4 regions of the Mesorhizobium sp. BR1-1-2 genome follow, and region 1 is predicted to be linked to each of the others. Evidence: riboswitches for the same ligand, from Rfam matches in the RefSeq annotation. Region 1 holds a riboswitch; each other region holds the start of a gene.

Region 1 (5,818 bases):
CAGCCAGTATTCGCCGCGCGTCTGCGACAGCATCGCCACGATGCCGATCGGCGCCATGGCGATCGGCAGGCGCGCCATGAAGCCTGCAGCGGCAAAGCCCTTGGCACCAGGGGCTCGAAAAATCTCGGAATAGGGGTTCTGCATGGTCCGTTCCTCGACAAAAGGCGATTCGGAAATTACATACGATGCGTATGAACACTAAATAGATCATACGTTGCGTATGTCAATTGGCATACGGAACGTATGTGGGTAAGGCCAGAAGAGATGCACAAGCCCCGCAAGGAAATGATCGCCGAAACGCGCGCCAAATTGATTGCCGCAGCCCGGCATGCGTTCGGAACGATCGGTTATGCCGAAGCGTCGATGGACGATTTCACCGCATCGGCGGGACTGACGCGCGGTGCGCTCTATCATCATTTCGGCGACAAAAAGGGGCTCTTGCAGGCGGTCATCGCCGAAATCGACGCCGAGATGGCGGCACGGGTGAATGAGGTTGCAGCGAAAGCACCGACCCGCTGGCAAAGCTTCGTCGACGAATGCACGAGCTACATCGAAATGGCGCTGGAGCCGGAAATCCAGCGAATCATGTTCCGGGACGGTCCGGCCGTGCTGGGGGATCCCGCGCAATGGCCGAACGCCAATGCCTGCGTCGCGTCGATGACCGATCACCTGACGACGCTGCAGGGCGACGGGGTGGTCGTCTCGGGCGTCGACCCCGAGACCGCGGCACGGCTGATCAACGGGGCGAGCAGTCAGGCGGCGCAGCGGATCGCCAATTCGAACGACCCGGAAGCGACATCAAAGACCGTGGTGGCGGCATTCAAGCAACTGCTCGAAGGATTGTTGAGGAAGGGTGCCACAGCCGCCTGAAGGCGGATAGCCGAGGTGCTTCCAGGTTCAGATGCTCAGCACAAGGCGCAGGCCGCCGGCAGCGCTGAGCATGCCGTAGCGGCAATCAAATCAAGGGTTTGCCAGGTTTTTCGCGTGTTGCCGCCTTGAGGCGGGCGATCGTTGACTTGAGCGGCACTTCGCCCTGTCCGCAAAACGTCTCGCTCATGATCAGCTCGGGCAGCGGCAACCGTCGACCCCAGCCATGTGTTTCGAGGTCCGGTTTCGGCGCGAACTCGGAGACGCGGCCGACACAGAGATAGGCCACCGGCGTCACATGCTCGGGAATCGACAGGAGGTCTTTCAACGCCTGCGCCTCGATAATGCTGACCCAGCCGACGCCGACGCCTTCGGCGCGCGCCGCCAGCCAGAAATTCTGCACCGCGCAGACCGTGCTGTAGAGATCCATCTCGGGATTGTGCCAGCGTCCCAGCGGCGAGCCCTGTGAGCGTCGGCGGTCGCAGGTGATGCAGATATTGAACGCGCTTTCGCAGATGCCTTCCAGCTTGAGCTTGCGGTAGAGCGCCCGCCGCTCTTCCTCGATGGCGGGCAATTCCTGCTCGCGCGCCGCCAGGAACAGGTCGCGCACCTTTTCCCGTCGTTCGGTGCCACGAATGACGATGAAATTCCATGGCTGCATGAAGCCGACCGATGGCGCGTGATGGGCGGCAAGCAGCAGCCGTGCCAGCACCTCGTCATCGACGGCCTCTGATGTAAAATGGCTGCGGACATCGCGCCGCGTGAACATGGCGCGGTAGACCGCATCGCGCGCCATCTGGTCGAATCCGTCACCCACGGGGATGGTCATATCGTCCGGCATCGCTTGTCCCCTTGCGATTGCAATCAACTGCCGTCCGCCTGACCATGCGGATGACGATGCCTGCCAGGCCGGTCTTCTGGCTCGGGATCAACCCGCGTCCGGCGCCTTCCCGTCATCGACAGTGGCATTTACCGGCGCGGTCCCCCTTACAGCGTTGGGCACGCCACGGGATCAAACCGTGTTCCCGATTCTCCCGCTCGCAGCGGGCACCAGGCAGCGGCCGGGACTTTACGACGAAGCCTCCGCGCCGCCAATCCCCGCGGCGACGCGAATGGACGCAGGCGCGATTTTCCCCAGCCATCAGGCCGCAACGCATGGCTATCGCCGCTCCGGGGCACTAGATAGGGAGCATGGCCACTCGTCTCTACACCCATCCGATCTTCCTCGAGCACATCACGCCCCCCGGCCATCCGGAGCGGCCGGACCGCTTGCGCGCCATCGAGCGCGTGCTCGACGAGGAGGCTTTTGCCGCGCTCGACCGCCTCGAGGCGCCGGAAGGCGACGAGGCCACCATTCTCTATGCGCATCCCGAGGACTTCGTCGAGCGGGTGCGCGCCGCCATTCCCGAGACGGGCATCGCCCGCATCGATGCCGACACAACGGCCAGCCCGAAGAGCTGGCAAGCGGCGATCACCGCGATCGGCGCCGCCAACGCCGCCGTCGACGACGTCTTTGCCGGCAGGGCAGACAACGTTTTCGTCGCCGCCCGGCCGCCCGGCCATCATGCGGAGAAAGCGACGGCGATGGGCTTCTGCCTGTTCAACACGGCGGCCATCGCCGCACGTTATGCACAGCGCAAACACGACATCGAACGTGTCGCCATCGTCGACTGGGACGTGCATCACGGCAACGGCACGCAGGATATTTTCTGGGACGATCCGTCCGTGCTTTACTGCTCGACCCACCAGATGCCGCTCTACCCCGGCACCGGAGCAAAGAACGAAACCGGCGCCGGCAACATCGTCAACGCGCCGCTTGCGCCGCAAACCGGCAGCGAGGCGTTCCGCGATGCCTTCCTGTCGCGCGTGCTGCCCTCGCTCGACAATTTTGCACCCGACCTGATCATCATTTCGGCCGGTTTCGACGCGCATCATCGCGACCCGCTGGCTGAGATCAACCTGACCGAGGATGATTTCGACTGGGCGACCGGCCAGCTCATGCAGCGCGCGGCGCGCCACAGCGGCAACCGGCTCGTCAGCCTGCTCGAGGGCGGCTACGATCTGCAAGGATTGGCATTTTCGGTCGCCGCCCATGTCGGGCGACTGATGAAAGGATGAATGATGGCTGGTGAAACCAACGAAGACGTCAAGGCGATGAGCTTCGAACAGGCTCTCGACGCGCTGGAGAAGATCGTCGATGATCTGGAGCGTGGCGATGTGCCGCTCGACCAGTCGATCAGGATCTACGAGCGCGGGGAGGCGCTGAAGGTGCATTGCGACCGGCTGCTCAAGGCGGCCGAGGACAAGGTGGAGAAGATCAGGCTGTCGCGCGACGGCAAGCCGGCCGGGACGGAGCCGCTGGACGCGGATTGAGGCACGCGGCCGTTACCGGTTTTTGACACGATCATGATTGAGGATAGAACGCATCCCGATTGAAACGGCTTCAGGACAAGAGGAGATACGGAAGCGATGTGCAGAAACATCAAGACCCTGTTCAATTTTGATCCGCCGGCAACCGATGACGAGGTGCGCGATGCTGCCCTTCAGTTCGTCCGCAAGCTGAGCGGAACGACGCGGCCCTCGAAGCAGAACCAGCACGCCTTCGACCATGCCGTCGAGGCCATCGCGGCGTCGGCGCGCGAGCTTCTCGATTCGCTTGAAACCAACCAGCATCCGCGCAATCGCGAGGAGGTTGCGGCCAAGCTGCGGGCGAAGGCGGCGATCCGCTTTGCCTGATCTGCCCAAAGCAGCCATCGGCCGCTGACAAGGAGAGTTCATGAGCTTCTTCCCCGGGAAGGACCCCGAAATAGGCGACGCCTTTGCCAGCGACCAGATCGAATTGATGGTCATTCCGAACGCGAAGGACATTGGCGGTTTTCAGGTTCGCCGTGCCTTGCCGACCGCCAGAAGGCGGCTGGTCGGTCCCTTCATCTTCTTCGACCGCATGGGGCCTGCCATCCTGCGCGCCGGTCAGGCGCTCGACGTCCGGCCGCATCCCCATATCGGCCTGTCGACGGTCACCTACCTGTTCGATGGCAGGATCAGGCATCGCGATTCGCTCGGCACCGAAATGGTGATCGAGCCGGGTGACGTGAACCTGATGACCGCCGGCCGCGGCATCGTCCATTCGGAGCGCACGCCGGAAGAACTGCGCGGCGCGCCGATGTCGGTCTCGGGCCTGCAGACATGGCTGGCGCTGCCGGACGGCAAGGAGGAAGTGGCGCCGGTGTTCGAGAACACCGCTGTCGCGCGGCTTCCCGACATCGACGCGGAAGGCGTCAGTGGCCGCATCGTCATCGGCGATTTCCAGGGGCTGCGTTCCCCGGTGCGGGCCGATTCCGAGACGCTCTACGCCGACCTCAGGCTGGCGCCGGGCGCCAGCGTCAAAATCCCGGCCGACGCGGAAGAACGCGCCATCTACACGCTGGAAGGCGAGGTCTCGATTTCCGGCGACGTGTTTCCGGCCGAACGGCTGCTGGTGTTCCGGCCCGGCGACGAGATCGTCGTATCCTCACAGGCCGGTGCCCATTTCATGCTGTTCGGCGGCGCCTCGCTGGGCTCGAAGCGCTACATCTGGTGGAATTTCGTCTCGTCCTCCAAGGAGCGCATCGAACAGGCCAAGCAAGAATGGAAGACCGGCCGCTTCGACATCGTTCCCGGCGATGAGAAAGAGTTCATTCCACTGCCGGAAGGCTGAGGAAATCGACGACGGGGCCATGCCTTCCGCATCATTTGACAGGCATTTACTTTCGCCTGACGGCGGCCTATCCCGCGCATGAACAGAAGCCTGGGCCTACCCGTGAACGCAACGCCGCATACGCCGCTTCTCGACAAGGTCCGCATCCCGGCCGAGCTGCGCACGCTTTCCGAAAGCGAATTGCCGCAATTGGCGTCAGAGCTTCGCCTCGAACTGATCGACGCGGTGTCGCGCACCGGCGGTCATCTCGGCGCCGGGCTTGGCGTTGTCGAACTGACCGTGGCGCTGCACTATGTCTTCAACACACCCGATGACCGGCTGATCTGGGATGTTGGCCATCAGGCCTATCCGCACAAGATCCTGACCGGGCGCCGCGATCGCATCCGCACCTTGCGCCAGGAGGGCGGCCTCTCCGGCTTCACCCGCCGCACCGAGAGCGAATACGATCCGTTTGGCGCCGCCCACTCCTCGACGTCGATATCGGCGGGCCTGGGCATGGCGGCGGCCCGCGATCTTGCTGGCGGCCGCAACAATGTCATCGCCGTCATCGGCGACGGCGCCATGTCGGCCGGCATGGCCTACGAGGCGATGAACAATGCCGGTGCGCTCGATGCCCGCCTGATCGTCATTCTCAACGACAACGACATGTCGATCGCCCCGCCGACCGGCGCCATGAGCGCCTATCTGGCGCGCCTGGCCTCTGGTAAGGCCTATGTCGGCCTGCGCGACTTCGGCAAGAAACTGACCTCGTATCTCGGCAAGCGCGCCGACCGTGCCATCACCAGGGCCGTCGAGCACGCGCGCGGCTACGTGACCGGCGGCACGCTGTTCGAGGAGCTCGGCTTCTACCATATCGGCCCGATCGACGGTCATAATCTGGACCATCTGATCCCGGTGCTGAAAAATGTCCGTGACAATGGGAAGGGCCCGGTGCTGATCCATGTCGTCACCCAGAAGGGCAAGGGCTACGCGCCGGCGGAGGCCGCGGCCGACAAATATCACGGCGTCAACAAGTTCGACGTGATCACCGGCGCGCAGGCCAAGGCTCCGGCCAACGCGCCGGCCTACACCAAGGTGTTCGCCGAAAGCCTGATCCGGGAGGCCCAGGAGGACGAGCGCATCGTCGCCGTCACCGCCGCCATGCCGGGCGGCACCGGGCTTGACCTGTTCGGCGAAGTGTTCCCGGCCAGGACCTTCGATGTAGGCATCGCCGAGCAGCATGCGGTGACGTTCGCGGCCGGCCTCGCTACCGAA
Region 2 (5,818 bases), on a different contig from region 1:
AATGCATTCGTCTCCGCCGCCGCCCAGGCGCTGATCGATGCCGGCGTTCCGGCGGATGTCATCCGGACGGAACGCTACGGCGTCTGAGATGTCCGCCTGGCGCCGCTCCTTGGCTGCGGCTGCCCGCGGGCTGGATTCTCGCCCGTCTCAGCCTTTGCAGCGGCGAGGATCCGAAACCCTCCTGGCAAGAAGAAGCGGCTTCGCCGCCGGTCACGCCTCGATGTCAAGCGCCGAAAGCGGCTTGGAGCAGCAGGCGAGGATGAAGCCATCCTCGATCTCGTGATCGAGGATGCCGCCATTGTGGCTCATCTCGACGTCGCCCGAGACCTTCTTGACCTTGCAGGTTCCGCACAGGCCGAATTCGCACGCGGCGGGGATTCTGACTCCCGAGGCGCGCGCCGTCTGCAGCACCGTCTGGCCGGCGACGCATGCGGCATCGACATCCGAAAGCAAGAACCGGACCGGCGTCGCGGCTTCGACAGGAATGGCCGCGCCGTCTCCAGCCGGCGAGGCGAACGGCGCCGGAATTTCCTCCGTCAGAGGCGCTGCAAAGCTTTCCTGATGGTATTTCGCCATGTCGAAGCCGGCGGCTTCGAGCATGCCGCGCACGGCACGCATGAAGGGGTCGGGGCCGCAGCAGAAGATTTCCCGGTCGCGGAAGTCGGGCGCCAAGAGCGGCAGCCGGATGGCGTCGATGCGGCCCATATGGCCGAACCAACCCTCCCGGCTCGACCGTTCCTCGATCATGAAGCCGAGCGACAGGCCTGGCATGCGGCTGCCGAGCAATTCCAGTTCCTTGCGGAAGATGATCTCTTCGGGCCGGCGCGCGCAATTGACGAAGCCGACATCGGTCCATGGCGCGCAGTCGTTCAGCCAGCGCAGCATAGACATCATCGGCGTCACGCCGGAGCCGGCCGAGATGAACAGATATTTGGCTGCCGGGTGGCTGTGCAGCGAAAAGTCTCCGGCCGGCCCATAGGCCTTGACGTGCGAACCGGGCCTCAAATGGTCGAACATCCAGCGCGTGCCGGTGCTGCCGGCCTGCGCCTTCACCGTCACCGCGATCGAGAACGGCCGCGAGGGCGAAGACGACAGCGTGTAGGTGCGCATCAGCGGCCCATCCGCTATCGGCAGTTCCAGCGTCACGAACTGGCCCGGCTTGTAGCGGAACCAGGTCTGGTTATCGGAGCGGAAGGTGAAGGTCTTTACATCAGGCGCCTCATCGCTCACGCCGATCACTTCCAGCACCTGGAGCCTGTCGTTCCAGGGCGTCATCTGATCGAGATGGCGATAGAGGCCGAGATCCGTCATCGCATTCATCCCTCACCTCTCAAGCAACGCTGCGCAGGGCCGGCCGGCCGCCTTCGGCGAGGCGCGGACCGATGAAACGCGCGTACCAGTCCACGAACTGGATGACGCCGCCTTCGTGCAGTTCGGAATAGGGGCCGGGTTCATAGGCCGGCGACAGGATGCCGAAGGCGTTTTCCTCGACGATGCGGCGGTCTTGGTCGTTGGTCTCGGTCCAGACATGGGTGAGCTCGGCGAGATCGTAGTCGACACCCTCGACCGCGTCCTTGTGAACCAGCCATTTGGTCGTCACCGCGGTCTCGGTGGCGCTGATCGGCAGCACCCGGAAGGTGACTGCGTGGTCGCCGAGGATGTGGTTCCAGGTCGTCGGATAGTGATAGAGCAGCAACGAGCCGATGCGGTCGGTGGCAACGCTGTCGGACAAGTTCTTCTTGACCGCGCGTTTTCCCGTCAGCGTGTAACTGACGGCATCGCGCAGCAGCGGCGCGCGGGTGGCACGGTATTGCCCGGCCGGGTCGATGCGGAATCTGCTCGGCAGGCCGGCGGCCTCGCATTTGGCCCAGTGAGCCAGCATCTCCGGGTCGCTGTCGGCGCCTTGCACGCCGGTCACGGTCGGCGCCTCAGGAAAGGTCTTGCAGAGCTCCGGATGGTTGCCGGCGCAATGATAGCATTCGCGGTTGTTTTCCCAGACCAGCTTCCAATTGCCCTTCTCGACGATGGTGCTCTCGAAGGCGACCTTTGCTTCGCGCAGCCGATGCGGCAGCAAATAGGGTTCGATCATCGTCCGCATCGGCACGAAATCCGCCGGCTCGTCGGCGAGGCAAATGAAGATGTAGCCGCCGACGCTTTCGTAGGCGACCGGCTTCAGGCCGAACTGGCTCTTGTCGAAACCCTCGGCCATCTGCCTGGCGAACAGCAGCCTGCCGTCCAGTTCGTAGGTCCACTGATGGTAGGGGCAGACGAGCTTCGCCGCCGTGCCCTTGTCGGTGTTGCAGACGCGGCTGCCGCGATGGCGGCAAGAATTGTGGAAGGCGTTGATGTTGCCCTTCTGGTCGCGCACCAGCACCACAGGATAGTCGCCGATCTGCACGGTGATGAAGCTGCCGGGCCTGGGCAGTTCGCAATCATGACCGATGAACAGCCAGTCGCGGTACCAGATCAGCTCCATATCGAGCTTGAAGTATTCGGCGTCGGTATAGAAGGGCTGCTCGAGTGAGAAGCCGTCCCTGCGGCCTTGCAGCCGTTTCAGCATGTCGTTGCGCGCATCCATGTCCTGTCCTCGCATTGAAGTCCTGTCCTCGCATTGAAGGACTGAACGGAGGGGAGAGAGGAAGGATCAAGCCGCGCGCCGGCTTGCGCCGGACATGCACCATCCGCCTCTTGACCGCCCGCCGCGATCAGTCGAGTCCAACATCTCAGGCTGGTTTCCGGGCTCTGGAGCTGTCCTTGCGGACTGTCGCGACACCTTCCCAGGCCTTTGCCCAGTGGTCTCCCGTCGCGACCTGAACTCCACCACCGTTGCGGGGGCAGCGCCGGATTCTGACCGGCTTCCCAATTCTCCGCCTCGTCGTCACGTGGCGGCACCCGAGATGGCAGGATCTAACCATGATCGCCGACTTGTCGTCGGCATGAAAACGACATCGCATCAATGCCGCGCGACACGCATTGGAAACGGTGCGGCCGTCGTTGAAGGGGCAGAAAGGCTCGGCTCGCCGCCTCGGAATTCAACTCGTGGCGGAGCCAAAAAAGGTTAACGGTTTCGAAAAGTGACTATTAGCGCCCTCTAAAATCGAACCGAACGGTTCGTTTCTGTTGACGATGCGTGCAGGACGGTGTGAACACTGCGCCTTCGACACAGTTGGTGATCGCACGATCAGTTTACCTAACTATCTGATAGTAAACGGAAAAAAACGAATGTAGAAGGCCCTGGCACAATTTCAAGTGGTGGAAACTTGGTCCACGCGGAAAAACTTCGTGATTGGAAATGGCGGTATGGCTTTCCCACATCGGGGCTGTCCGAACGACGCGATTTCCTCCCAAGACACGCCGCTAGACGGACGGGAAAAATACTGGAGTATCAAAAATGAAAAAGATCATTCTCACTGCCGCCGCCCTTCTGGCTGTTTCCGGCAGCGCCTTCGCTGGTAGCGACCACTATGGTTCGAATGCCCCTGCGGCCACCGCCGTCGACAGCTCGTACACCGCTTCGACCAAGAAGTCGGAACCGGCTGCCCAGACGCCTGTCCAGGGCGCCGATCGCAACCTCTTCGGCAACAACTAATAGCCGATCTCCAGTTGACGGCGGGCTTTTCCGCCGTCCTGGCGAAATTTGAGAATTCAGGAGACTTGAAATGAAGAAGATCGTTCTTGCTGCCGCCGCCGTTCTGGCCGTTTCGGGCAGTGCTTTCGCCAGCAGCGACAACTATGGCTCCAATGGCGCCAACCAGCCTGCCGTCACCTCGGTCGACAACGCGCACACGGCTTCGGTCCAGAAGTCCGCGCCGTCTGCCCAGGCGCCTGTTCAGGGTGCCGACCGCAACCTCTTCGGCAACAACTAACAGCCGATCTCCAGTTGACGGCGGGTCTTCCGCCGTCCTGGCGAAATTCGAAAATTCAGGAGACTTGAAATGAAGAAGATCATCCTTGCCGCCGCCGCCGTTCTGGCTGTTTCGGGCGGCGCTTTCGCCGGCAGCGACAATTATGGCTCCAATGGCGCCAATCAGCCCGCGGCCACGTCGACCGACAGCTCGTACACCGCTTCGACCAGGACGTCGACTCCGGCTGCTCAAGCCCCTGTTCAGGGTGCCGATCGTAACCTCTTCGGCAACAACTAACAGCCGATCCTTCAGCAGCTGGCGGGTAAGCCCGCCACTGCGGTGGAATTTGAGAATTCAGGAGACTTGAAATGAAGAAGATCATCCTTGCCGCCGCCGCCGTTCTGGCCGTTTCCGGCAGCGCTTTGGCCGCCAGCGACAATTACGGCTCCAATGGTGCCAACCAGCCTGCCGTCACCTCGGTCGACAAGTCGCACACGGCTTCGATCCGCGACAGCGGTTCGCCCGTCTACAAGCTGCTCAATTCCTCGGGTGACGTACAGAAGTCCGCCCCTCAGGGCAGTGACCGGAATCTCTTCGGCCACTAACAGCCGAAGCTGATATCAAACAGGAGCGGCGGGCTTTGCTCGCCGCTCCTGTTTTTGCGTGGCCGGCAATTAATTCATGCAATTCATGGCCTGCTCTCAGGCCGCCTTCGCTTCCGTCTCGTGCAGCGCGAAGGATCGCCCATCCGCGTCGAAGATATGAAGGTCTCCGGCGTCGGCGCTCAGCCGCAGCGTCGCCCCGCGCTTGACCTCGACATTGCCCGGCAGCTTGGTCACCAGCGGTAGGTCGGCGCGGCCGATGTCGACATAGACGAGTTGCACCTCGCCGAGCTGCTCGACATAGTCCACCGTCCCTTCGAAGAGATAGTCCGTGCCGCTGGCGATCGTCAGGTCCTCCGGCCGCACGCCGAAGCTCATCGAGGCGCCCTTGGCCGAGGCCGGCGTCGTGATCGGCACCGTAGCCTTGCGGCCGCCGACATGACTGATGACGGTCGGATTGCCTGATTTGTCGATGGTCGCCGGCAGGATGTTCATGGCCGGCGAGCCGATGAACTGGGCAACGAACAGATTGCCGGGTTTCTTGTAGAGCTCCATCGGTGTGCCGACCTGCTCGATATGGCCCTCCTTCAGCACCACGATGCGGTCGGCCAGCGTCATCGCCTCCACCTGATCGTGCGTGACGTAGATCATGGTGGTGTTGGGCATCGATTCCTTGAGCTTGGCGATTTCGATGCGGGTGGCGACGCGCAGCGCGGCGTCGAGGTTCGACAGCGGTTCGTCGAACAGGAACACTTTCGGGTTGCGCACGATGGCGCGGCCGATGGCCACGCGCTGGCGCTGGCCGCCCGACATCGCCTTGGGCAGGCGGTCGAGATAGTTGGTCAGCTGCAGGATCTCTGCCGCCTGGCGCACGCGCTTGTCGATCTCGGCCTTGCTTTCCTTGCCGATCTTCATCGAGAACGCCATGTTGTCGTAGACCGTCATATGCGGATAGAGCGCGTAGGACTGAAACACCATGGCGATGCCGCGCTTCGACGGCGGCACGTCGTTGACGACCTCGCCGGCAATTCTGAGCTCGCCCGAGGTGATCTCCTCAAGCCCGGCGATCGAGCGCAGCAATGTCGACTTGCCGCAGCCCGACGGACCGACGAAAACGATGAACTCGCCCGATTTGATGTCGAGGTCGATGCCGTGCAGAATATTGAGATTGCCGTATGATTTCTTCACTTGCCTCAGCGTGACATCGGCCATGTTTCTCTCCAGTGGTCCCTAGAATTCAGTCGATACGCCCGAACCAGGCGCCGTAGCCGCCGAGACGGATGGAGCTGGTGCTCGCCTGTCCCGAAAATCCGTGTCCGGGCAAAGGTTGCAGCGATCGGCCGCCAAGGTCAACCTCCGCCGGCCCCGATC
Region 3 (5,818 bases), on a different contig from region 1:
GAATGGCGAACTTGCCTGATGTGAACGGCTTGTCCTCGCCGGAATCATAGAGGAACACGCGCGTTCCCCTGCGGTCGCCGACCTTGGCCGTGATTTCGGCGAGCTGCGCCTTCCAGCCGGAGACGAGCTTATCCGCCTCGGCCTCCTTGCCGAAGATCTTGCCCAGCTTCTCGACATCGCCATAGAGCAGCTCCATCGAAGCGGCAGGCCGGTTCTTGTCGAGATGGACGCAGCTTTCCGTCAGCACCAGTGTCTTGATGCCGTGTTGCGCCAGCGTATCGGGCGTCACCTCGCCGCCCGGCTTCATGCCGTAGTACCAGCCGGCGAAGAAGAAGTCGGGCTCGACAGCGACCAGGTTTTCCAGCGTCGGATATTTGGGCGCCAGTTCCGGGATCGAGCCTTGCTCGGCCTTGAATTCGGGGCCGACCTTGTACCATCCGGTGATGCCGGTCAGGCCGACGATCGACGGCTGCAGCTTCAGGGCGAAGGCCATCTCGGCCATGTTGAGATCGTGAATGACGGCACGCTTGGGCGGCGCGTCGAACGTCAGCGGCTTTCCGCAGCTGTCGACCGTCACCGGAAAGGCGAAGGCCGTAGAGGCCAGCAGGGAGAAGGCAAGAGACACGGCAAGGCGTTTCACGGATATTGCTCCTTTGTTGAACAGGATCTGCCGGAAATGGCTTCGATCACGAAGATGGCGCGGCACGGTTCGGAACCTCGAACACCGTCAGCTCGCGGTCCTCCGTCGGGTGGCGCAACCTAAAGACGTCGACACCGAAGATCTCGCGGATCAGCTGCTGGGTGAGTGCTTCGCGTGGCGGCGCCAGCACATGCAAGCGGCCATGGCTCATCACCGCGACCCTGGTGGCGAAAGGCGTCACCAGCGCCAGATCGTGCAGCACCGCGATCACGGTCATGCCGAGGCCTGCCACCAGTTCGAGCAACTCGCTGCGCGCCCGCGGGTCGAGATGGTTGGTCGGCTCGTCGAGGAATAGGATCTTCGGCTCCTGCGCGATGGCGCGGGCAAGCTGGGCGCGCTGGCGCTCGCCGCCCGACAGCGAGCCGATGGTGCGGCCAAGCAGCGGCAACAGCCCGGTCCGGCGCAGCGCCTCGACGACAATGTCGCGTTCCTCGCTCCTGTGCCTGCGGCCGGCATGCGGAACCCGGCCGAGCTCGACATAGTCGATGACCGCCAGTCGTGGATCGGGTTGATCGGTCTGGCCGACGACGGCGATGTGCAGCGCCCGCTCGGCGGTCGAAATCCTGTCGAGCCGGCGCGCGGTGAGCTTCACTTCGCCCGAACTCGGCCGCAGCATGCCCGACAGCATGCGCAGCAATGTCGTCTTGCCGGCGCCGTTGGGACCGATGATGGCGAGACGGTCGCCCGCCGCCACCGAAAGGCTGACCGGATGCACCAGATGCAGGCCATCCGCCGCCGCGGCCAGATCGCGGGCCTCGAGAAGCGGCGCGGTCATGGGCAATTCCTTGCAGGGCCTGCCGGAATACGGGCCAGCGTCTTGCCTGCCAGTCCTGCTGGACGCTGGCCTGAATTCACCTCGGTGGCGATATCGCGGCAAAGCGTGCACACGACGATGCGATGCATGGGAATGCAGTGAATGCGATCGATGGCGCCGTCCAACTTCCGTCACTTTCAAAAATGGCGACGGAAGGAAGCTGGCTTGAACCGGTCGACAAGACCGAACCCGCGTCTCCTCCCGGCACACCCCGTCCGGTCAACTCATGCAGATGGCAGGTCTCCTGGCTCGCGGGTCGTTGCGCCATCCTGCCTTCCCAGCCTTGCCGGCCAGTGGCTTTTTCGGATTTTGCTCGCCGCTTACAGTTGCGGGGGCAGCCATGGCTTCGACCCGAAAGGTGGGCCTCACCATGTTCCCTTTTCACCCCTCGCCTTGCGGCGCGGGGACCATCACGAGTCGCAGCCTAGGATGCAGGCAGCGTCAAGGCAAGGTCGATGTATGTTCTGTTATAACAATACATTCGCATGGTCAATCACTATCGCGTGCCACCAGTTCCAGCGGCCAGACCTCGCGAATGATCTCTGGCCCTTTCGCGCCGGCGAAAGCCGGGAGCGAGGCGAGCAGGATTTCGCCAAGCCGCCGCCCCATCGGATCCAGGCTCGGACGAAAGCCGGTCAGCGCCGGCGAGAAATAACGGCAGAGCGGCGTGTCGACGATGACGATCACCGCGACATCATGGCCGGGCTTGATCCCCATTTCGGCGAGCGCTTTGCAGCCGCCGAGCGCCATCGAGTCGTTGTTGAAGATGATCGCGGTCGGCGGATCCTTCGACCGCATGACTTGCGGTGTCACCGCGTAGCCACCGGCTTCGTTGATGAAACCATCCACAATCAGGGCGGGATCGACTTCGATGCCGTGCCGCCGCAGCGCCTTGCCATAGCCCTCCAGAAACAGATAACCGAAATTCAGGTCAAGCGACGGCCGGATGGCGGCGATGCGGCGGTGGCCGCGCGCGACCAGTCGGTCGACTGCATCGGCGCCCGCCTTCTCGAAATCCAGGTCCAGAGAAGGATAGTTGTCGTCGCCGGACCGGCTTCGGCCGAGCGTCGCGAAGGGAAAGCCTGCCTTGCTCAGATAGTCGATGCGATCGTCCTCGCGCCGCGTCCAGGCCAGCACGACGGCATCGGCACGACGTGTCTCGACGACACGGCGCAGGCGCTCCTGCTGATAGTCGCCCGGCGCGCCCATGACGATGATCAGGTCGAGCCCATGTTCGGCCAGTGCCGCTTGCAGCCCACTCAAAAACGGGATGAAAAACGGCTCGCCATATTCCTGGTCGCCCGGATGCGGCTGGAGCATGAAGGCCACGGCATGCGTGGTGCCACGACGAAGGTTCCTGCCCGACTGGTTCGGCGAATAGTTGAGTTGCCGCGCCGCGTCTAGCACGCGCTGGCGCGTCTCGGCATTGACGTCGGCGCGCCCGTTAAGCGCGCGCGAGACCGTGCCGATCGAAATATTCAGATGCCGTGCAAGATCGTGAATGCTGGATGCCAAGACCTCCCCCTCCTGCTTCTGGCTAGCACCAGCCGGTCGTGCGGCCAAGGCGTTTCAGAACCGACGGTACAAATCCGATTGACAATATACGCCATCGGGTGTGTCATCGTAAACGTTTACGGAAGTCATTTACGGACTACCGTGGTGCCAGCCAGGAGAGGTTGGCCGGAGGAGCGCTGGATGATGCACGTCGTCCTGGTCGGGTGCGGAGCCATGAGCAAAACCTGGCTCGAGGCCGCCCGCCAATCCCCTGCCGTCAGGATCGTCGGCCTCGTCGACCTCGACGCCGACAGGGCGCGCCAGCGGGCCCGCGAATATGACCTCGCCGGGGTCGCGATCGGGACCGATCTCGACGCCATTCTCGACCAGACCAGACCCGATGCAGTGTTCGACGTGGTCGTGCCCGCCGCCCGCCGCGACGTCGCCAACTCCGCCTTCGCCCATCGTTGTCATCTTTTGACGGAAAAGCCTCTCGCAGACAGCCCGGACAATGCGCGCGCCATCATCGGCGCGGCCCAGCGCGCCCGGCGTGTTCATGCCGTCGTGCAGAACCGCCGGTATGTCGCCAATGTCAGGCGCATCCGGCGCTTCCTCGATTCCGGCGCCATCGGCGCTGCGACCAGCATCCATGCCGATTTTTTCGTTGCGCCGCATTTCGGCGGTTTCCGCGAAGACATGCGCCACGTGCTGCTGCTCGACATGGCAATCCATACATTCGACGCCGCCCGCTACATGGTCGATGGCGAGCCGACCGAAGTGTATTGCCGGGAATGGGAGCCGGCCAATTCGTGGTACAGGCAGGGATCGTCGGCAAGCGCCACCTTCGAACTCGGCCAGGGCAAGATGTTCACCTATCGCGGCAGCTGGTGCGCCGACGGCTTCCGCACCAGTTGGGAAGGCAGTTGGCGCATCGTCGGCGAACGCGGCAGCCTGACCTGGGATGGTCATGACGACTTGAAGGCCGAAGCCGTGCTGCCGGAACGCGAAGGCCTGCTCGACAAGGTCGTGCCGGTAGCGGTGCCGCCGCTCGACCCTGCCGACCGCATCGGCGGGCATCTCGGCGTCATAGAAGATTTCGTCCGCGCCGTGGAAACCGGCACCGAACCGGAGACGCGCGGCGCCGACAACATCAAGAGCCTGGCCATGGTTTTCGCGGCGATCGAAAGCGCCGAGACCGGGCGCCGGATCGAAATCCCCAGGCAGGAAGGATGACCATGCCGAACCCGCTTCTCGACATCAGGATCGGCACCATGGTGCGGGCCAATCTCGAAGATCCGGCCGCCTATATCAGGCAGATCCTGCCGCTCGGTTTCGAGAGCGTCCAGCCCTTCTTCTGGCAGACGCTGGGCGGCAAGGATCTGGGGCGGCTCGCCGGCGAAATCCGCGACGCCATCGGCGATGCCGATGTCAGCGTCAGCTCGATCGGCGTGTTCGGCAATCCACTCGAGAGCGGCGACACCGACCGCGGCGTGCTCAAGGCCTGGGAAACGGTGATCGACAGCGCGCATCTGTTCGGCACCAATCTGGTCAGCGGTTTTACCGGCCGCATCCGCGGCAAGCCGCTGACAGACAGCCTGCCGCGCTACCGCGAAGTCTGGGGAGAATTGGCCAGGCGCGCGGCCGACAAGGGCGTGCGCATCGCCTTCGAGAATTGCGCCATGGATGGCAACTGGGCCGCCGGCGACTGGAACATCGCCCACAATCCGGACGCCTGGGAACTGATGTTCAACGAATTGCCGGATGAGAATCTGGGCCTGGAATGGGAGCCCTGCCATCAGTTGGTCTATCTGATCGACCCGATCCCGCAGATCCGCAAATGGGCGCCGCGCATCTTCCACGTCCACGGCAAGGACGCGACGGTGCGCTGGGATGTCATCCGCGAGCACGGCGTTTTCGGCCGCCTGCCCTTCGTGCAGATGCGCACGCCCGGCTTCGGCGACAGCGACTGGACGCGCGTGATCAGCGAATTGCGCCTGGCCGGCTATCGCGGCGCCATCGACATCGAAGGCTGGCACGACCCGGTCTACCGCGACGATCTCGAAATGACGGGCCAGGTCCGCGCGCTGGAATACCTCCAGCAATGCAGGGGAGGCGTGAGCTACCTGCCGAACCCGACGTGAGGATTGGCCGGCGGGAGGAGCCGGCCAGGGTTGCCGAAGCAGATGTCGAAACCCTCGCTCGCGAGGACAAAAGGGAGGAACGTGCATGAGCATCGCCAACAGAACGACACTTCTGCGCACGAGCGTCGTGGCGGCCGCCACGGCGCTCGCCGCCGCCATCTCCACCTTGCCGGCACAGGCGCTCGACGCGCAATGGTGCAAGGACGTCCACATTCGCTTCTTCGTCGGCGGCGCCGAGGGCGACGCCTTCGGCACCATCGTCTACAATGGCGCCAAGCAGGCTGCGGCCGATCTCGGACCGAAGGTCGACTACATCTTCTCAGGCTGGGACATCGAAAAGATGGTCCAGCAGCTGCGCGAGGCGGTCGCCGTCAAGCCCAACGGCATTGCCATGATGGGCCACCCCGGCGACGCCGCCATCATGCCGCTGGCCGAACAGGCGCATAAGGACGGCATCAAGATGATGTACCAGAACGTGCCGGTGCCGACGGTGGTGGCGGCCTTCGGCGGCGGCTATGTCGGCGCCCAGCAGGAACAGCAGGGCCGCGCGCTCGGCGCGGAAGCCTTCAAGCTCGCCAAGCTCAAGGCCGGTGACAAGGCGATCATGATCGGCCCGTTCGAGAATGAGAGCCGCGGGGCGCGCGAACGTGGGACCGTCTCCGCCTTGAA
Region 4 (5,818 bases), on a different contig from region 1:
CAACAAGCCTCAGAGTCGCATCCGAATGAAGGAAAAGATCTCGCTCGCCATGGCCCGGCGCATCGCGCTCGCCGCCCAAGGGTTCATTGATCCCCGCCCCGCCGGCACGCCCGACCGACGCCACTTCGCCCGTGTGCTCTCGCGTACCGGCCTGCTGCAGATCGATTCCGTCAGCGCTGTGGTGCGCGCTCATTATATGCCGCTCTATTCGCGCCTTGGCCCCTACCCGTTCACCTTGCTCGACAACGCCGCCGTCACGCGCAAGCGCACGGTGTTCGAGTACTGGGCCCACGAGGCCTCGTTCCTGCCGGTCGAGACCTATCCGTTGATGCGTTGGCGCATGCAGCGCGCCGAGCGCGGCGATGAAATGTACCTGGGACTGGCCAAATGGGGGCGCGAGCACGCCGCCTATATAGAAGAGATCTACCGCGAGGTCGCGGAGCGCGGTCCGATAGCCGCGTCCGCGCTCGAAGGCCAGAAAGGATCCGGCGGCTGGTGGGGCTGGAGCCACGCCAAGCATGCCTTCGAATGGCTGTTCTGGGCAGGACGCATCACCACCGCGCACCGCCGTGGCTTCGAACGCTTCTATGATCTGCCCGAGCGCGTGCTGCCGCAGGCAATCCTCGATCTGCCGGTGCCATCAGCGGAGGACGCGCATCGGGAATTGCTGCGGATCTCCGCCCGCGCCCATGGCGTCGCGACAGCAAGCGACCTGCGCGACTATTTCCGCCTGTCGCCGGCCGACATGAAGGGCCGGCTGGAGGAACTGGTTGAAACAGGCGAGTTGGTGCCGGTGCGTGTCGAGGGTTGGAATAAACCGGCTTACCTCCACAAGGAGGTCCGCATTCCCCGCAAAATCGAGGCCCGCGCCCTGCTGGCGCCGTTCGATCCGGTCGTCTTCGAGCGCTCGCGCACGGAGCGGCTGTTCGATTTCCACTACCGCATAGAAATCTACACCCCTGCCGAAAAGCGGCAATACGGCTATTACGTCCTGCCCTTCCTGCTCGGCGACAGGATCGTGGCGCGCGTCGACCTCAAGGCCGACCGGCCGGCCGGCGTGCTACGCGTCCACGCGGCCTATGCCGAGCCGAGCGCGCCGCCTGAGACCGCCGCGCAACTCTTCCAGGAATTGACGCAGATGCAGGGCTGGCTCGGCCTCGAACGGATTGAGGTTACGCCCGCCGGCGACCTTGGGCAGCCGCTCGCCGACATTGCCGTGTCGTAGACGCGCGTTGACACCGCCGCCTGCAAGAGCCTAAATCCCATCCAGACGGTCTCCTCTCGGCAAAGGGAGGAGCCAAGAGGGAATGCGGTGCGAAATCTCGATTTCAAATCCGCGGCTGTCCCCGCAACTGTAAGCGACGAGCCAAGGCCGAAAACCACTGGGACGGTCCCGGGAAGGCGGCACGAAGGCGATGACCCGCGAGCCAGGAGACCTGCCGTCTGAGACATAAGAATCCGATCGCCCGGCGGGTTTTCCGGGCAAGGAGCCCGATTTGGAACGCGACAGCAGTTTCCCGGCTGAAACAGCGGACATTTTGTCTGGCGATAGCGACGCCTTGGCCGGCGTCACTGTTATCGTCTGCGCTTCCTGCCGCGACGAGACCGGTTCCGACGCCCATCCCCGCGCCGGCGAAGCTTTGGCTCAAGATACGCGCCAAGCCGCCTCGGCCGAAAACATCCGCGTCCGCACCGTCGAATGCCTCGGCAACTGCAAGCGCCGCCTCAGTGCGGCGATCCTTCGCGACGGCTGCTGGAGTTATGTCTTCGGCGACCTGAACATCGCCAGTGGCGCCGATCTCGTCACCGGCGCGAAACTTTTCGCCACTTCGACCGACGGCCTTATTCCCTGGCGTGGCCGGCCCGATTCCCTCAAGCGCGGCCTCGTGGCCCGCATTCCACCCCTTGACCTGTTGAAGGACTGATCATGACCGCCGCAGTTTCCGCCGCCACTCTCTCCCGCGTCCCCTGTACCGTCGTCACCGGCTTCCTGGGTGCCGGCAAAACCACGCTGGTCCGCCATCTCCTGGAAAACGCGGGCGGCAAGCGTATCGCCATCATCGTCAACGAATTCGGCGATATCGGCGTCGACGGCGAGATCCTCAAGGGCTGCGGCATCGACACCTGCCCGGAGGAAAACATCGTCGAACTGGCCAATGGCTGCATCTGCTGCACCGTCGCCGACGATTTCGTCCCGGCGCTCGACCAGATCCTGTCGCTGACGCCGAAGGTCGACCACATCCTGATCGAAACCTCAGGCCTGGCTCTGCCCAAGCCGCTGGTCCAGGCATTCCAGTGGCCGACGGTGAAGAGCCGCGTGACGGTCGACGGTGTGATCGCCGTGGTCGACGGTCCGGCATTGGCGGAGGGGCGCGTCGCCAACGACATGGACGCCCTGCGGGCGCAGCGTGCCGAGGATGAGAGCCTCGACCATGACGACCCGGTCGAGGAGGTGTTCGAGGACCAGATCGCCTGCGCCGACCTCATCATCCTGTCGAAGAGCGACCTGATGGATGCCGCAGGTTCGGCTCGCGCCAACGCCATCATTGGCGAACACTCCGCTCGCGCCGTGAAGGTCGTGCCGACGGCTCATGGCAAGGTCGATCCGTCCGTGCTGCTCGGGCTGGGCCTCGCCGTCGAGGACGACATCGAGAACCGCAAGTCCCATCATGACGGCGCCTTCGACCACGAGCATGACGACTTCGACACGTTCATCGTCGACATCCCCTCGATCGCCAACCCGGACGACCTGGCAAAACGCGTCGCGACCGCCGCCGAACAGGAAAACGTGCTGCGGGTGAAGGGTTTCGTCGAGGTCGGAGGCAAGCCGATGCGGCTTTTGCTGCAGGCGGTCGGTCCGCGCGTCAATCATTACTACGACCGCGCCTGGACGGCTGACGACGACCGCCGCTCGCGCCTGGTCGTCATCGGTCTCAAGGGGCTGAACCGCCCGGCGATCGAGCATATCCTCGCCGGCTGACGCAACACCGATCGCGATGCACATCCTCGCCACCACATCCGCCTCGCTCGACGATCTCGCCGAGCCGGTCGATCTGCGGCAGACGCCGGCGGATATGGTGGCGCTGTCCTTCACCGACAGCGACCTAGCCGGACTGGCGGCGGCCTGGAAAGGCGACGCCGATCGGCTGCCCACGATGCGGCTGGCCGCGCTACGCGACCTGCGTCACCCCATGTCCGTCGACCTCTGGATCGACAGCGTCGCCCGTCACGCCAAAGTCATCCTGGTGCGTATTCTCGGCGGTTACGAGTGGTGGCGCTACGGCTGCGACCAGTTGGCCGTGGTTGCCCGCGAGCGCGGCATAAAGCTGGCGCTGCTGCCCGGAGAGAGCCATGACGAGGATATCAGGCTGATCGAAGCCTCGACGCTGCCGCGCGAGGAGTTGGACGCATTGCTGGGCTATTTCCGCGAGGGCGGCCCGGCCAATATGAGCGCGCTGGTGGGCAGGCTGGCGCGGTTGACGGGGTCTGATGCGATAGCAGCCGAGCCGGTAATCGTGCCGAAGGCGGGTTACTACGAGCCGGGTCGCGGCGTCGTCCCCCTCCCGCTCGAGGGAAGGGTTCGGGCGCAGGCCGGGGGTGGGGTCGCCTCTGAAGTGCGCCGACTTAAAGAGGCGCCGAACCCAGTCGCACCGACCCCACCCGGCCCTGCGGGCCACCCTCCCCTCGAGGGGGAGGGAAAGGTCGTGCCCGTCCTCTTCTACCGCTCAATGCTGCTCGCCGCCGATGTCGCGCCGATCGACGCGCTTTTCGATGCGCTACGGCAGCGCGGCATGCTCCCGGTGCCGATCTTCGTCTCCAGCCTGAAAGACCCGGAATCCCTGGCGTTTGTCGAGACCGCGATTGCCCAGCTCAAGCCCGCCGCCATCGTCACGGCGACCGCCTTCGCTTCCGGCGCCGAACCGGGCGTCGAAACCCTGTTCGACCGCGCCGGCGTGCCGGTCTTCCAGGTGATCGTCGCCACCACCCGCCGCGACGTCTGGGAAACGAACCAGCGCGGGCTGGCGCCAGCCGACCTTGCCATGCATGTCGTGCTGCCCGAACTCGACGGTCGCATCCTCGCCGGCGCCATTTCGTTCAAGGGCGAAAGCGAGACCGACCCGGCGCTCGGCCACCGTGCCTTTGCCAACCGGCCGGAGCTCGATCGCGTCGAACAGGTGGCGGACCGGGTCGCGGCCTTCATCAGGCTTCGGGAAACGCCGCGCGCGGAACGCAAATTGGCGATCCTGATTCCGGATTATCCAAGCGCTCCCGGTCGCACCGGCTATGCCGTCGGACTGGATGTGCCGTCCAGCGTGCTGGCGATGCTGCACGACCTTAAGGAACAGGGCTATGCCGTTGAAGGGATTCCCGAGACACCGCGGGAATTGCTGCGGATGCTGGAGCACAGCAATGATGGGCTGGGGCTGGAGGAGTATCTCGACCAGTCGACTGAATTGCCGGCAGCCGCAATCGACGCGGTGGAGGCGGCTTGGGGCAAGGCGAAAAACGAGACAGGTTTGCGCGAGGCGCCCGGCAGGACAGAGGGGGGCGCCTCGCGCAGACGTTCGCTATCAAGCAAAAAGCGCTTCCCCTTCCGCACCGCGACCTTCGGCAACATCACCGTGGCCCTCGCCCCGGATCGCGGCCGCTCGGCCGACCGCCGCGCCGACTATCACGACCCGACGCTGCCGCCGCGCCATGCGTTGCTCGCCTTCGGCCTGTGGCTGCGCAAATCGCTCGGCGTCCATGCGCTCATCCATGTCGGCGCGCATGGCACGCTGGAATGGCTGCCGGGCAAGACGGTTGCGCTTTCGCAAAGCTGCTTCCCCGAGATCGTCACCGGCCCCCTGCCCGTGATCTATCCCTTCATCGTCTCCAATCCTGGCGAGGCGGCGCAGGCGAAGCGGCGGATCGCCGCCGTCACGCTCGGCCATCTGCCGCCGCCGCTGACCGGCGCCGGATTGGACGAGAACCAGCACAGGCTCGAACGGCTGGTCGATGAATACGCCCAGGCCGACGGGCTCGACCGCCGCCGCCGCGACCGTCTGGCCAGGCTGATCGTCGAAACCGCGCAGACGACGGGCCTCGCCGCGGAGGCCGGCGTTGCCCGCACCGACGCGCCGGACGAGGCCCTGCGCCGCATCGATGCCTGGCTCTGCGACCTCAAGGATTTCGCCATCAAGGACGGGCTGCATGTCTACGGCCGCTCGCCCGAGGACGAGACCGACCCTATGCGCCGGCAAAGCGCCAAGACCGAAAAGGCCGCCCTTCTCGACGCGCTCGACGGCCGCCACGTCACGGCAGGTCCGGCCGGCGCGCCCGCGCGCGGCCGCTCCGATGTTCTGCCCACCGGCCGCAACCTGTTCACATCGGACCCGCGTGCCATGCCGACGCCGACCGCTTATGAGATCGGCAAGGCCGCCGCCGAGGAAGTGGTGCGCGCCTATATGCAATCGCATGGCGACTGGCCGCGCTCGCTGGTGACGGACCTCTGGGGATCGGCGTCTTTGCGCACCGGCGGCGAGGAGATCGCTCAGGGGCTTTCGCTGATGGGCTGCCGGCCGCAATGGGACACTGCCACCGGCCGCGTCACCGGCATCGAGGTGTTGGCACCGGCAGCGCTTGGCCGCCCGCGCGTCGACGTCACCTGGCGCATATCGGGCCTGTTCCGCGACATGTTCCCGACCCAGATCGCGCTGATCGATGCCGCTGCCAACGCCGTTGCCGCCCGCGACGAAGACGATTGGGAAAATCCGCTCGCCGCAAGGACCCGCGCCGACGGCAAGATCAGCCCGCGCATCTTTGGCACCTCGCCCGG

What was found. A riboswitch is a leader RNA that binds a small molecule or an ion and turns the genes downstream of it on or off. The one in region 1 is predicted to bind cobalamin.
Region 2: it holds a riboswitch for cobalamin, as region 1 does, so the genes downstream of both, LB551_RS27005 (aromatic ring-hydroxylating oxygenase subunit alpha) here and bluB (5,6-dimethylbenzimidazole synthase) in region 1, are expected to answer to the same signal.
Region 3: it holds a riboswitch for cobalamin, as region 1 does, so the genes downstream of both, LB551_RS05765 (ABC transporter ATP-binding protein) here and bluB (5,6-dimethylbenzimidazole synthase) in region 1, are expected to answer to the same signal.
Region 4: it holds a riboswitch for cobalamin, as region 1 does, so the genes downstream of both, LB551_RS16350 (DUF1636 family protein) here and bluB (5,6-dimethylbenzimidazole synthase) in region 1, are expected to answer to the same signal.

The regions. Positions count from the first base shown of each region.
Region 1 is NZ_JAIUID010000005.1:316,981-322,798, forward strand. It holds gene LB551_RS14060 (MFS transporter) at 1-144, opposite strand, end outside; gene LB551_RS14065 (TetR/AcrR family transcriptional regulator) at 265-870, shown strand; gene bluB (5,6-dimethylbenzimidazole synthase) at 956-1,708, opposite strand; cobalamin riboswitch at 1,757-1,937, opposite strand; gene LB551_RS14075 (histone deacetylase family protein) at 2,059-2,985, shown strand; gene LB551_RS14080 (exodeoxyribonuclease VII small subunit) at 2,989-3,240, shown strand; gene LB551_RS14085 (DUF2277 domain-containing protein) at 3,337-3,603, shown strand; gene LB551_RS14090 (pirin family protein) at 3,644-4,564, shown strand; gene dxs (1-deoxy-D-xylulose-5-phosphate synthase) at 4,643-5,818, shown strand, end outside.
Region 2 is NZ_JAIUID010000019.1:8,361-14,178, forward strand. It holds gene LB551_RS26995 (ferredoxin reductase) at 1-87, shown strand, start outside; gene LB551_RS27000 (hybrid-cluster NAD(P)-dependent oxidoreductase) at 211-1,311, opposite strand; gene LB551_RS27005 (aromatic ring-hydroxylating oxygenase subunit alpha) at 1,331-2,578, opposite strand; cobalamin riboswitch at 2,709-2,911, opposite strand; gene LB551_RS27010 (DUF680 domain-containing protein) at 3,392-3,589, shown strand; gene LB551_RS27015 (DUF680 domain-containing protein) at 3,660-3,866, shown strand; gene LB551_RS27020 (DUF680 domain-containing protein) at 3,936-4,142, shown strand; gene LB551_RS27025 (DUF680 domain-containing protein) at 4,214-4,450, shown strand; gene LB551_RS27030 (ABC transporter ATP-binding protein) at 4,547-5,659, opposite strand; gene LB551_RS27035 (alpha-glucosidase) at 5,685-5,818, opposite strand, start outside.
Region 3 is NZ_JAIUID010000002.1:496,604-502,421, forward strand. It holds gene LB551_RS05760 (ABC transporter substrate-binding protein) at 1-640, opposite strand, end outside; gene LB551_RS05765 (ABC transporter ATP-binding protein) at 687-1,475, opposite strand; cobalamin riboswitch at 1,731-1,941, opposite strand; gene LB551_RS05770 (LacI family DNA-binding transcriptional regulator) at 2,004-3,029, opposite strand; gene LB551_RS05775 (Gfo/Idh/MocA family protein) at 3,210-4,241, shown strand; gene LB551_RS05780 (sugar phosphate isomerase/epimerase family protein) at 4,244-5,149, shown strand; gene LB551_RS05785 (substrate-binding domain-containing protein) at 5,235-5,818, shown strand, end outside.
Region 4 is NZ_JAIUID010000006.1:211,145-216,962, reverse strand. It holds gene LB551_RS16355 (winged helix-turn-helix domain-containing protein) at 26-1,225, shown strand; cobalamin riboswitch at 1,255-1,459, shown strand; gene LB551_RS16350 (DUF1636 family protein) at 1,497-1,925, shown strand; gene cobW (cobalamin biosynthesis protein CobW) at 1,928-2,980, shown strand; gene cobN (cobaltochelatase subunit CobN) at 2,997-5,818, shown strand, end outside.